DNA from 3 places in the Streptomyces sp. NBC_01116 genome. Region 2 is predicted to be linked to each of the others. Evidence: riboswitches for the same ligand, from Rfam matches in the RefSeq annotation. Region 2 holds a riboswitch; each other region holds the start of a gene.

What was found. A riboswitch is a leader RNA that binds a small molecule or an ion and turns the genes downstream of it on or off. The one in region 2 is predicted to bind thiamine pyrophosphate.
Region 1: another riboswitch for thiamine pyrophosphate. It lies ahead of OG245_RS28075 (thiamine ABC transporter substrate binding subunit); the one in region 2 lies ahead of thiO (glycine oxidase ThiO).
Region 3: another riboswitch for thiamine pyrophosphate. It lies ahead of thiC (phosphomethylpyrimidine synthase ThiC); the one in region 2 lies ahead of thiO (glycine oxidase ThiO).

Annotation. Positions count from the first base shown of each region.
Region 1 covers NZ_CP108644.1:6,332,001-6,336,464, reverse strand. The annotation lists gene OG245_RS28075 (thiamine ABC transporter substrate binding subunit) at 11-1,105, opposite strand; TPP riboswitch at 1,187-1,303, opposite strand; gene rlmN (23S rRNA (adenine(2503)-C(2))-methyltransferase RlmN) at 1,379-2,485, opposite strand; gene OG245_RS28065 (phosphatidate cytidylyltransferase) at 2,595-3,680, opposite strand; gene frr (ribosome recycling factor) at 3,680-4,237, opposite strand; gene pyrH (UMP kinase) at 4,360-4,464, opposite strand, start outside.
Region 2 covers NZ_CP108644.1:2,037,942-2,042,405, forward strand. The annotation lists gene OG245_RS08870 (NAD(P)/FAD-dependent oxidoreductase) at 1-1,142, opposite strand, end outside; gene OG245_RS08875 (hypothetical protein) at 1,233-1,574, opposite strand; TPP riboswitch at 1,626-1,738, shown strand; gene thiO (glycine oxidase ThiO) at 1,736-2,920, shown strand; gene thiS (sulfur carrier protein ThiS) at 2,917-3,189, shown strand; gene OG245_RS08890 (thiazole synthase) at 3,192-3,986, shown strand; gene pknB (Stk1 family PASTA domain-containing Ser/Thr kinase) at 4,165-4,464, shown strand, end outside.
Region 3 covers NZ_CP108644.1:4,313,871-4,318,334, forward strand. The annotation lists gene OG245_RS18795 (IclR family transcriptional regulator) at 1-514, shown strand, start outside; gene OG245_RS18800 (SsgA family sporulation/cell division regulator) at 616-1,053, shown strand; gene OG245_RS18805 (YibE/F family protein) at 1,078-2,427, opposite strand; TPP riboswitch at 2,498-2,631, shown strand; gene thiC (phosphomethylpyrimidine synthase ThiC) at 2,624-4,444, shown strand.

The DNA.
Region 1 (4,464 bases), 4.3 Mb from region 2:
GCCCCGGGGTCTACTTCAGGACCAGCGACTGCCACGACTGGATCCACTGCTCACGGTTGGCGGTGATCTTCTCGGGCGCGACGGTGGGAGGCGTGTCGATCCTCTCGCCGAACTTCGTGAACAGCTCGGGCAGGGCCGCGCCCTTCACGACCGGGTTCACGAACATGTTCAGCGGCATGTCCTCCTGGAACGTCTTGCTGATCATGAAGTCCAGCAGCGCCTTGCCGCCCGCCTCGTTCTTCGCCCCGGTCAGCAGCCCGGCGTACTCGGTCTGCCGGAAGCACGTTCCGGTGGCGACCCCGGTGGGGGCCTCCTTCGGCTGCGGGTCGGCGTAGAGCACCTCGACGGGCGGACTGGAGGCGTAGCTGACGACGAGCGGCCGGTCGGCGCCTGTCTTCTTGCCGCCCGCGGACCCGGAGAACTCCTCGTTGTACGCCTGCTCCCAGCCGTCGACGACCTTGACGCCGTTGGCCTTCAGCTTCTTCCAGTACGCCTCGTAGCCGTCCTCTCCCTCCGCGGCGATGGTGCCGAGCAGGAAGCCGAGACCGGGCGAGGAGCTCGCGGCGTTCTCGGTGACGAGGAGGTTCTTGTACGCGGGCTTGAGCAGGTCCTGGAAGGTCTTCGGCGGCGCGAGCTTCTTCTCGGCGAAGTACTTCTTGTCGTAGTTGACGCAGATGTCGCCGGTGTCGACGGGCGTGACACGGTGTTTCTCGTCCGTCTGCGTGTCCGCCGCGACCGTGTCCAGGCCCTTGGCCTCGTACGCGGTGAACAGGCCGTTGTCGAGGGCGCGGGAGAGCAGGGTGTTGTCGACGCCGAAGAAGACGTCGCCGCGCGGGGAGCCCTTGGTCAGGATCTCCTGGTTGAGCGCGGCCCCGGCGTCGCCGCTCTTGAGGATCTCGACCTTGTAGCCGGTCTCCTTCGTGAACGCCTTCAGCACCTTGTCCGAGACGTTGAAGGAGTCGTGGCTGACCAGGGTCACGGTCCTGGAGCCGGGGCCCTTGGACTCCCCGGAGCCGGCGGAACCGTCGTCGCCGCAGCCCGCGAGCACGGTGACGCCGAGCGCGGCGGCGAGCGCTGCCGCCGCGTACTTCGTGGTGGTGTTCATGTGATTCCTCCTGGAGGTGACCAGGAAGAGACGCGGCCCCGCCCGCTGTCCGGCGAACCGGAAGCGGGCAGGGCGCAACAGCTTGAGTAAGGTCCGAACTTCCTACCCGGAATGACCCGGGCGAGGTTCAGAGGGTCTGCGGCCAACCTGTCCTTGGTGCCGCACTCTCAGCGCTGTGGCGCTCCCCTGTCGGAATATGAAGTTGATTTCGGGCCCAGGCTACACCGGCGGTTTCCGGCCGCCCGTCCGACCTGGGCCCTGGCCCGAAAGGACCTAGCGCTCGGAGGCCGCCAGCTGCCCGCAGGCCCCGTCGATCTCCTGACCGCGGGTGTCGCGGACGGTGACGGGCACGCCGTGGGCCGCGATGGCCTCGACGAACGCCTTCTCGTCCTCGGGCCGCGAAGCGGTCCACTTGGAGCCGGGCGTGGGGTTCAGCGGGATCAGGTTGACGTGCACCCGCTTGCCCTTGAGCAGCCGGCCGAGCCGGTCGCCGCGCCAGGCCTGGTCGTTGATGTCCCGGATCAGGGCGTACTCGATGGAGATCCGGCGGCCGGACTTCTCGGCGTACTCCCAGGCGGCGTCCAGCACCTCGCGGACGTTCCACCGGGTGTTGACGGGGACCAGGGTGTCGCGCAGCTCGTCGTCCGGGGCGTGCAGCGAGACGGCGAGGCGGCACTTGAAGCCCTCGTCGGCGAAGCGCAGCATGGCCGGGACGAGGCCCACGGTGGAGACGGTGATCCCGCGCTGCGAGAGGCCGAGACCGTCCGGCTCCGGGTCGGTGAGACGGCGGATCGCGCCGACCACCCGGTTGTAGTTGGCGAGCGGCTCGCCCATGCCCATGAAGACGATGTTGGACAGCCGCGCGGGTCCGCCGGGCACCTCGCCGTCGCGCAGGGCGCGCATGCCGTCGACGATCTGGTGCACGATCTCGGCGGTCGACAGATTGCGGTCGAGGCCGGCCTGCCCGGTGGCGCAGAACGGGCAGTTCATTCCGCAGCCGGCCTGCGAGGAGATGCACATCGTGACGCGGTCGGGGTAGCGCATCAGGACGGACTCGACGAGCGTCCCGTCGTGCAGCTTCCACAGGGTCTTGCGCGTGGTGTCGTCGTCGCAGCTGATGTGCCGCATCACGGACATCAGGTCGGGGAACAGCGCCTCGGCGAGCTTGTCCCGCGATCCGGCCGGGATGTTCGTCCACTCGGCCGGGTCGTGCGCGTACCGCGCGAAGTAGTGCTGCGAGAGCTGCTGGGCGCGGAACGGCTTCTCACCGGTCGCGGCGACCGCTTCCTTGCGCTCGGCGGGCGTGAGGTCGGCGATGTGCCGCGGCGGCTTCTTGGATCCGCGGGGCGCGACGAAAGTGAGTTCTCCGGGCTTAGGCATGGTTCATCCAGTGTCGCAGACAGACGGGTGAGGGCCCGCCGCCCTGTGGACGACGGACCCTCACTCGTGAAACGTGCAGGTGGGACAGGGTGCGGGGATGCCGAAGCGGTCAGCCGGAGCCGACGAACAGCACCAGCAGCAGCCAGACGACCGGCGCGGTCGGCAGGAGCGAGTCCAGCCGGTCCATGATGCCGCCGTGGCCGGGGAGCAGGGTGCCCATGTCCTTGATCCCGAGGTCCCGCTTGATCATGGACTCGCCCAGATCCCCGAGGGTGGCGCTGGCCGCGACCGCGAGGCCGAGCAGCAGGCCCTGCCACCAGGCGCCGCCGTCGATCAGGAACTCCATGCACAGGGCGCCAGCGACCATCGCGAAGGCGACCGCTCCGAACAGGCCCTCGCGGGTCTTGCCGGGGCTGATGCGCGGGGCGAGCTTGTGCGTGCCGAAGCGCCAGCCGACCGCGTACGCCCCGGTGTCGCTGACCACCGTGAGGATCAGGAAGGTCAGGACCCGCCACGATCCGTCGTCCGCCGTCAGCATCAGGGCGACGAAGGTGGCCAGGAACGGTACGTAGAACGCCGCGAAGACCCCGGCGGTGACGTCCTTGAGATAGCCGTCCGGCGGCTCGGTCATCCGCCAGACGAGCACCGCGAGGGCGGTCAGCGCCATCGCGATCCAGGCGCCCTCGGGCCCGCGCGCGTAACCCGCGACGACCATCGCCGCTCCGCCGACGGCCAGCGGCACCAGGGGCGCCTCGATGCCCTTGCGCTCCTGGAGGCGCGAGGTCAGCTCCCAGAGGCCGACGACGACCGCGGCCACTATCACGCCGATGAAAGCGGCCTTCACGATGAACAGCGAGACGCCGATGACGGCGCCGAGACCCACGGCCACCCCTATGGCGGCGCGCAGATCACGCCCCGCGTGCTTCTTCTGCGGCGGGGGCGGCAGCGGGGTGGACATGGGCTCCTGCGGCTTCTCGTCACGGAACAGGGGGCCGCTGACGTGAGCGGCATCCCTGTCCCGGTCCTCGCGGCTCTGTGCGTCTCTACCTGCGTCGGGAACGTCCGGCACGTTGGGCATGGGCCGAGTCTGCTGGGCGCCATGCACATCGTGGGCCGGACCCGCCGGGGCCGCCCTCATCTCGGGCGTGCCCCAGTAACCGGCTCCTTGCGGGGCACCCCAGGAAGAGTCGTTCATCAGACTTCGAGCAGCTCGGCTTCCTTGTGCTTGAGCAGCTCGTCGACCTGCGCGACGTACTTCGCGGTGGTGTCGTCGAGCTCCTTCTCCGCGCGACGCACCTCGTCCTCGCCGGACTCCTTGTCCTTGACGAGCTTGTCGAGGGTCTCCTTGGCCTTGCGGCGGATGGAGCGGATCGAGATCTTGGAGTCCTCGGCCTTGGTCTTGGCGACCTTGATGTACTCCTTGCGGCGGTCCTGGGTGAGCTCGGGGAACGTCACCCGGATGATATTGCCGTCGTTGCTCGGGTTGACGCCGAGGTCGGAGTCGCGGATCGCCTGCTCGATGTTGCGCAGCGCGGTCTTGTCGAACGGCGTCACGACGGCCATCCGCGCCTCGGGAACCGAGAACGAGGCCAGCTGGTTGATCGGGGTCAGCGCGCCGTAGTAGTCGGCGACGATCTTGTTGAACATCGCCGGGTGCGCGCGGCCGGTACGGATCGCGGCGAAGTCCTCTTTCGCGACGACAACGGCCTTCTCCATCTTCTCCTCGGCCTCGAGGAGGATTTCTTCGATCACCACGTGCTCCTGCGTGTCTTGGGTGGGCCCGGCGTCGTCATCGCCTGGCCCTGCGGGTCCTGCGTCGCGTCCTCACCTGCACGGTGTCCGACCGGCAGGCCGTTGTCCATCCTGGGGGGCCGTCAGGCCCGGGTGCTCTCGTCGCTCACGAGCGTGCCGATCTTCTCACCCTTGACCGCGCGAGCGATATTGCCCTCGGTCGTCAGCTCGAAGACGAGGATCGGGAG
Region 2 (4,464 bases):
CGCGGGCGGCCCACGGCGAGCACGGCCACCAGCGCGCCGTCGCGCAGCCAGCACACCGACCAGGCGGCGTCCGCCCCGTCGCCGCGCCACACCAGGGTGTCGGCGTCCGCGTGGTGTCCGGCGTACTGCACGAAGCGGCCGAACTGCTCGGACCAGAAGTACGGGACGGGGTCGTAGACGGGGAGCGGCTCCCCGTCCTGGGCGGCCATGATCGCGGCGGCCGCGGTGCGCGGGCCCTGGAGGGCGTTGTCCCAGTGGTGGACCAGCAGGCGTGCCCCGTAGCGGGTGGAGGGGAAGGAGGCGCAGTCCCCGACCGCGTACACATCGGGCAGCGAGGTGCGCAGCGCGCTGTCGGCGGTGACCGAGCCGTCCGGGCCGAGCGCGACCCCGGAGCCGGCGAGCCAGCGGGTGGCGGGGCGGGCGCCGATGCCGACGACGACGGCCCCGGCGGGCAGGACCCGGCCGTCCGCGAGGACGACGGCCCCCTCCTCGACGCGGTCGACCCGGGCGCCGGTGAGGAGCTCGGCGCCGCTGTCGGCGTACCAGGCGGCCATCGGGGCGGCCACCTCGGCGGGCAGGGTGCCCGCCAGCGGGCGGGCGGCGGCCTCGACGACGGTGACGGTGCAGCCCGCGGCGCGGGCGGCGGTGGCGAACTCCGCGCCGATCCAGCCCGCCCCGACGACGACCACGTCGTGCTGCCGGTCCAGGACGGGCCGCAGCCGGGCGGCGTCGTCGAGGGTGCGCAGGAGGTGGACGCCGGGCACGCCCTCGGAGCCGGGCAGGGTCATGGGCTCCGCGCCGGACGCGAGGATCAGGACGTCGTAGGACACCGGCCCGTCGGCGGTGTCCAGCACATGGTCGGCGGCGCGCAGGGCGGTGACGTCCAGGCCGAGGCGCAGGGTGATGTCGAGTGCCTCGAAGTCGACGTCGAAGGCGGAGTCCTCGGCCTTGCCCAGCAGGACGGCCTTGGACAACGGCGGGCGGTCGTAGGGCTGGTGGGGTTCGGCGCCGATCAGGGTGACGGGTCCGGTGAAGCCCGCCTCGCGCAGGGCCACGGCGCTCTGCACGCCCGCCATGCCCGCTCCGACGACCACGACGTGCCGTGCCTGCCGCGCCGCCCGCTGTTCCGTCTGCTCGCTCACCCGTCCACCTTAATCACCTGACGCATCGTCAGGTAGGGGGGTGCGGGAAAGCGGCCCGGGAGGAAACCGGGAAAGCACCTCGGGGGGAGCTCAGGAGGGAAGCTGCTCCACCACGCTCGTGCCGCTGCCCTCCTGGGACTCCCAGGCCCACCGCTCCTCCAGCCGCACCCGGCCGTCGGCGAGGTCGACGACCGTGGAGAGGCAGTGCCCGGACGAGGTCGTTCCGTCCTGCTTGAGCTGCACGTAGCGGAAGTCCAGCGCGTCCCCGTCGCGGGTGCCGACGAGATGGCCGCGCACCACGTCGCCGCCCGCGTACTCGGCCCAGATCCGGCCGTCCGACTCGTGGTAGGTGAAGCGGGTGCTGGTGCCGACCTGGCCCGGGGCCTGGTCGGCGACGGGTGACAGGACGAGTCCGTCGAGCGAACGGGCCATGGCGGCTGCTCCTCTACTGGCCGGGGGCGGCTGGGTTTAGGGTGGCCAAGGTAGAACACTCGCGGGAGCCCGGACGCACCGGGCTGAGAGGGAGGCTGGACGGCCTCCGACCGTACGAACCTGCTCCGGGTCATGCCGGCGAAGGGAGGGGCTGGACACTCATGCGCGTCTCGGGGAAGACCTCCGGATCCGACGTCCTCGTCATCGGGGGCGGAATCATCGGCCTGGTCACGGCGTGGCGGGCCGCCCAGCGGGGGCTGCGCGTCACGGTCGCGGACCCGGAACCGGGCGGCGGCGCCGCCCAGGTCGCGGCGGGCATGCTGGCCGCCGTCACCGAACTGCACTACGGCGAGCAGATGCTGCTCGGGCTCAACCTCGCCTCCGCCGCCCGCTATCCCTCGTTCGTCGCCGAGCTGGAGGAGGCGAGCGGCCGGGACACCGGCTTCCGGACCTGCGGCACGCTCGCCGTCGCGATGGACTCCGACGACCGGGCGCATCTGCGCGAACTGCACGCCCTCCAGGAGCGTTCGGGCCTGGAGTCGGTCTGGCTGACCGGCCGTGAGTGCCGCCGCCTGGAGCCGATGCTGGCCCCGGGCGTCCGGGGCGGCCTCCGGGTCGACGGGGACCACCAGGTGGATCCCCGCCGCCTCGCCGCGGCGCTGCTCGCCGCGTGCGAGCGGGCCGGGGTCGGGTTCCGCCGGACGACCGCCGAGCGGCTCACCGTCGCCGGGGGCCGGGCCGCCGGGGCGCTGCTCGGCGACGGTACGGAGTTCGCGGCCGATCAGGTCGTACTCGCCGCGGGCAGTCTCAGCGGCAGGCTGGCCGGGCTCCCGCCGGAGCTCGTACCGCCGGTGCGCCCGGTCAAGGGCCAGGTTCTCCGGCTCACCGTGCCCCGGGCGTACGCCCCCTTCCTCAGCCGCACCGTGCGCGCCGTGGTCCGGGGCGGCCACCTCTACCTCGTGCCGCGCGAGAACGGCGAGCTGGTCGTCGGCGCCACCAGCGAGGAGATGGGCTGGGACACCACGGTCACCGCCGGTGGCGTGTACGAGCTGCTGCGCGACGCCCACGAGCTGGTGCCGGGCATCACCGAGCTGCCGCTCACCGAGACCCGGGCCGGTCTGCGTCCCGCGTCGCCCGACAACGCCCCGCTGCTCGGCCCGACCGCCCTGCCCGGGCTGCTGCTGGCCACCGGCCACCACCGCAACGGCGTCCTGCTGACGCCCGTCACCGGGGACGCGATGGCCGACGTCCTGACCACCGGCGAGCTGCCCGAGACGGCCCGCCCCTTCGCCCCCGGCCGTTTCGCGCCCGCCGCCGCCCCCGTACTCCAGGAGCAGCCCGTATGACCCAGCAGCCCGCCGTACCGGAATCCACCGCCACCGTGTCCGCGTCCGTCGTGTCCGTCTCCGCCACCGTCTCCGTCTCGGTGAACGGCGAAGTCCGCGCCGTTCCCGCCGGGACGGACCTGGACGCCCTCGTCGCCACGCTGACCCCGGCCCGCTCCGGAGTCGCCGCCGCCGTCAACGAGAGCGTCGTGCCGCGCGGCCAGTGGGCCGCGACGACACTCGGCGAGGGCGACCGCGTCGAGGTCCTGACCGCCGTACAGGGAGGCTGACCATGTCGGACGACGTCTTCGCCCTGGGGCCCGCCACGTACGGCTCCCGGCTGATCATGGGCACCGGCGGGGCCCCGAGCCTGGAGATGCTGGAGCGCTCGCTGATCGCCTCCGGCACCGAGCTGACCACGGTCGCGATGCGCCGGCTGGACCCGACCGTGCGGGGGTCGGTGCTCTCGGTGCTGGAGCGGCTCTCCATCCAGGTCCTGCCGAACACAGCCGGCTGCTTCACCGCGGGCGAGGCGGTGCTGACCGCCCGGCTGGCCAGGGAGGCGCTCGGCACCGACTGGGTGAAGCTGGAGGTGGTCGCCGACGAGCGGACCCTCCTGCCCGATCCGATCGAGCTGCTGGACGCGGCGGAGGTCCTGGTCGACGACGGGTTCACCGTGCTGCCCTACACCAACGACGATCCGGTCCTGGCCCGGAAGCTGGAGGACGTGGGGTGTGCGGCGATCATGCCGCTCGGCTCCCCCATCGGTTCCGGGCTCGGCATCCGCAACCCGCACAACTTCGAGCTGATCGTCGAACGGGCCGGGGTGCCGGTGATCCTCGACGCGGGGGCCGGGACCGCCTCGGACGCGGCGCAGGCGATGGAGCTGGGGTGCGCCGCCGTGATGCTCGCCTCGGCGGTGACCCGGGCCCAGGAGCCGGAGCTGATGGCCGGTGCGATGCGTCACGCGGTGGAGGGCGGGCGCCTGGCGTACCGGGCGGGCCGCATCCCGCGCCGCCACTTCGCCGAGGCCTCGTCGCCGGTGGACGGGCGGGCGGCACTCGACCCGGAGCGCCCGGCGTTCTGAGCGCCGCCAAGGGCTGTCCCGCAATCGCCCGCCGGGAATCGCGGGACAGCCTTAGGCGTTCGGGACCCGGCCCACGCCCGTCACCTGGGGCGTGTGCCTGTCACAGGTCGGTAAGGGAACGGCCCCGGGAGTGCCCCGGCCCGTCCGGGGTGTCGGCGGCGGCTCGTAGACTCTCGGGGTGGACACGACCCTCCAGGACCCTCTCGTCGGGCAGCTGCTCGACGGCCGGTATCGCATTGAGGCGCGCATCGCCGTCGGCGGGATGGCCACGGTCTACCGGGCCGTGGACACCCGCCTGGACCGGGTGCTCGCCCTCAAGGTGATGCACCCGGCGCTCGCCACCGACGTCTCGTTCGTCGAGCGCTTCATCCGTGAGGCCAAGTCGGTGGCCCGTCTGGCGCACCCCAATGTCGTCGCGGTCTTCGACCAGGGCGCCGAGGGCGCGTACGTCTATCTCGCGATGGAGTACGTGGCGGGC
Region 3 (4,464 bases), 2.3 Mb from region 2:
GCGCCCCACGTCCGTCGCCGACTCCCTCGGTCACTGGCGGGACGTCATCGGAGCCCCGGTCTACTGCGCCGTCTACTGCGACGGCGAGATCGATCTCATCGCGGTCGCGGACGCTCCCGACACCCCGGCGGTGGAGGAGTGGGCCTCGTTCCGGGAGACCGCCCACGCGCACGCCATCGGCCAGTGTCTGCTGGCCCAACTCGACGAGAGAGCCCGCGAGGACCACCTCGACCGGCACCCCGTGCGCCCCCTCACCCGTTACTCAGTGCGAGATCGCGCCACTCTTCTGGAACGGCTGCGCACCCTCCGACGAGGTGAACCGGTCATCGAACGCCAGGAGTACGCACTGGGGACCGTGTGCGCCGCGATTCCCGTCACAGCCGGTGCCACCATTGCGGCGATGGCCATTTCCGTACCCCTGGACCGGGAAGATCGGTTGCTGCCCGCAGTCGAACAGCTACGTGGCGAAGTCGCCAGCCTCTTGCGTTCGTTCGTGTTCTCTATCAGTATCTGAAAAATCACTCCTTGTGATCTGCTATCGCGTGCACCACGATGGCGTCAATAGGGCCATGGGGGATCATTCCTGGCCAGATTCATCTACTGCGGGGTTGAACGATGCGCGAGTCGGTTCAAGCAGAGGTCATGATGAGCTTCCTCGTCTCCGAGGAGCTCTCGTTCCGTATTCCGGTGGAGCTCCGGTACGAGGTCGGCGATCCGTATGCCATCCGGATGACGTTCCACCTTCCTGGCGATGCCCCTGTGACCTGGGCGTTCGGCCGTGAACTGCTGCTGGACGGGCTCAACAGCCCGAGCGGCGACGGAGATGTGCACATCGGCCCGACCGAGCCCGAGGGCCTCGGCGATGTGCACATCCGGCTCCAGGTCGGCGCGGACCGTGCGCTGTTCCGGGCGGGGACGGCGCCGCTGGTGGCGTTTCTCGACCGGACGGACAAGCTCGTGCCGCTCGGCCAGGAGCACACGCTGGGTGACTTCGACGGGAACCTGGAGGATGCGCTCGGCCGCATCCTCGCCGAGGAGCAGAACGCGGGCTGACCGCGCGTGCCCCCCGATGCCCCGTCACCCCGTCTTACGACGACGGCCCCGACCCGTCCGCGCGGGTGCGGCCGTAGCCGTCTGTGCGCCGCCGGACCCCGGACGGTCCGCGGAGACGACCAGTGCCGCGAGCACCGTGGTCACCGGCACCGAGGCGACCAGGCCGATCGATCCGACCAGCGTGCGGACGATCTCCTCGGCGACCAGCTCGCTGTTGGCCACCGTCCCCACACTGCTCTGGGCGATGGAGAAGAGCAGCAGCAGCGGCAGCGCCGCGCCCGCGTACGCCAGCACCAGGGTGTTGACCACCGAGGCGATGTGGTCCCTTCCGATCCGGATACCTGCCCGGTACAGCCCCTTCCAACCCATCTCCGGGTCCGCCTGGTGCAGTTCCCAGACTGCGGAGGTCTGGGTGACCGTCACATCGTCGAGCACCCCGAGCGAACCGATGATGATGCCGGCGAGCAGCAGACCGCTCATATCGATGTCCGGGTAGAGGCCGTGGATGAGTCCGGTGTTGTCGTCGGTGTTGCCGCTGAGGTTCGCCCAGCCGATGAACAGGGAGCCCAGCAGCCCGATCAGCAGCAGTGAGATCAGCGTGCCGACGACCGCGACCGATGTACGTGCCGTCACCCCGTGGCAGAGATAGAGGGCCGCCAGCATGATCGCGCTGGCTCCGATCACCGCCACGACCAGCGGGTTCGAGCCCTGCAGGATCGCCGGCAGGATGAACAGGGTCAGCACGGCGAACGACACGACCAGCGCCACCAGCGCCATCACCCCGCGCAACCGGCCCACCAGGACCACCGCCAGCGCGAAGATCCCGGCCAGCAGCGCCATCGGGATCTTCCGGTTCACGTCGGTCACGGAGTACTGGAGGTCGCGCGGCGCGTCGGGGGCGTACGCCACGACGACGCCCTGACCCTCCTTCAGCTGCCGGGGCGCGTCCGGCTGGACCACCTCGACGAACTTTCGGCCCTTGTCGTCGCCGCTGGTCACCTCGATGGTGGCCTTCGCGCACTCCCCCTCCTGCTCGTTGACGGCCTCCCGGCCCGAGGGGGTGGAGGTGTCGCCGGTCGGGGGCACCTGCGCGGCGTTGACGTCGGCGCAGTCGACCTGGACGACCTGGACGACCTTGCCGTCCTGGGTCTGCCGGTCGAATCCGACGCCGGTGCGCTCGTGGTCGGGGACGCCGCCGGGCCAGAACGCGATCAGGCCGACGACGACCGCCGTGGCGAACGGGATCACCACGGCGGCGATGACCTTGCGCAGGTGCTTGGAGACCGGGGCGGCGGGCCCGTGGCTGTGCGTATGGCCGTGGCTGTGGCCCTGGGGCGGCGGCTGGGGTGCGGGGTCGCTTTGGGGGGAGGTCACGGGGCGATCATCGCAAGAACAGGAGGGCCCTCTGGTCAGCTCGCCGGAAAGGACGCTAGCGTGGAGGCACCTTTGCACACGCGGGAGCTCGGAGCACCGGGCTGAGAGGGCGCTGATCGCCGTACGTCCGTACGGGAAACGCTGCGCCGACCGCCGAACCTGTTACCGGGTAATGCCGGCGTAGGGAGTAGGTCTCATGACCACAGCGGACGCACGCACGCCTGCCTCGAAACAGAACGACGGAACGCCGAACGGCACGACGCCGGGCGCCGGGACGCCGAACGACGAGGCCGGGAAGTCCATCGGCTGGCACAAGGGGTACGTCCAGGGCTCGCGCCCGGACCTCCGGGTGCCGGTTCGACAGGTGCACCTCACCAACGGCAAGGACGTGACGCTGTACGACACGTCGGGTCCGTACACCGATCCCTCCATCGACACCGATGTCCGCAGGGGCCTCGCGCCCCTGCGGGAGAACTGGATCATCGCCCGCGGCGACACCGAGGAGTACGCGGGCCGGCCGGCCCGCCCCGAGGACGACGGGCTCAAGCACACCTCGCCGCGCGGCGGGCTGCGCAACCTCGACGCCGTCTTCCCCGGCCGCCCGCGCCAGCCGCGCCGCAGCCGCGACGGACGTCCCGTCACCCAGCTCGCGTACGCCCGACGGGGCGAGATCACCCCGGAGATGGAGTACGTGGCGATCCGGGAGAACGTGGAGGCAGAGGTCGTCCGCGAGGAGATCGCGCAGGGCCGGGCGGTGCTGCCGGCCAACGTCAACCACCCCGAGATCGAGCCGATGATCATCGGCAAGCGGTTCCTGGTGAAGGTCAACGCCAACATCGGCAACTCGGCCGTCACCTCCTCGATCGAGGAGGAGGTGGACAAGATGACCTGGGCGACGAAGTGGGGCGCCGACACGGTCATGGACCTGTCCACCGGCCGCAACATCCACACCACCCGTGAATGGGTGCTGCGCAACTCCCCCGTGCCGATCGGCACCGTGCCGCTCTACCAGGCCCTGGAGAAGGTCGACGGCCGGGCCGAGGAGCTGACCTGGGAGATCTACAAGGACACCGTCATCGAACAGGCCGAGCAGGGCGTGGACTACATGACGGTGCACGCCGGTGTGCGCCTGCCGTACGTCCCGCTGACGGCCCGTCGTAAGACCGGCATCGTCTCGCGCGGCGGCTCGATCATGGCGGCCTGGTGTCTCGCCCACCACAAGGAGTCGTTCCTCTACGAGCGCTTCGAGGAGCTCTGCGAGATCCTCGCGACGTACGACGTCACCTACTCCCTGGGTGACGGACTGCGTCCCGGTTCGATCGCGGACGCCAACGACGAGGCGCAGTTCGCCGAGCTGCGCACGCTGGGCGAGCTGAACACGATCGCCAAGCGGTTCGGCGTCCAGACGATGATCGAGGGCCCCGGGCACGTCCCGATGCACAAGATCAAGGAGAACATCGACCTCCAGCAGGAGATCTGCGAGGAGGCGCCGTTCTACACGCTCGGCCCGCTGACCACGGACGTCGCGCCCGCCTACGACCACATCACCTCGGGCATCGGCGCCGCGATGATCGCCTGGTGGGGCACGGCGATGCTCTGCTACGTCACGCCCAAGGAGCACCTGGGGCTGCCTAACCGGGACGATGTGAAGACGGGTGTCATCACCTACAAGATCGCCGCCCACGCGGCCGACCTGGCCAAGGGGCACCCGGGTGCGCAGGAGTGGGACGACGCCCTCTCCGACGCGCGGTTCGAGTTCCGCTGGGAGGACCAGTTCAATCTGGCCCTCGACCCGGACACGGCGCGGGAGTTCCATGACGAGACGCTGCCCGCCGAGCCGGCGAAGACGGCGCACTTCTGCTCGATGTGCGGGCCGAAGTTCTGCTCGATGAAGATCTCCCAGGACATCAGGCGTCAGCACGGTGGTTCGCAGGAGGAGATCGAGGAGGGCATGGCCGAGAAGTCGAAGGAGTTCGCGGCCGCGGGCAACCGGGTCTACCTGCCCATCGCCGACTGACCATCGGAGGATGAGGTCGG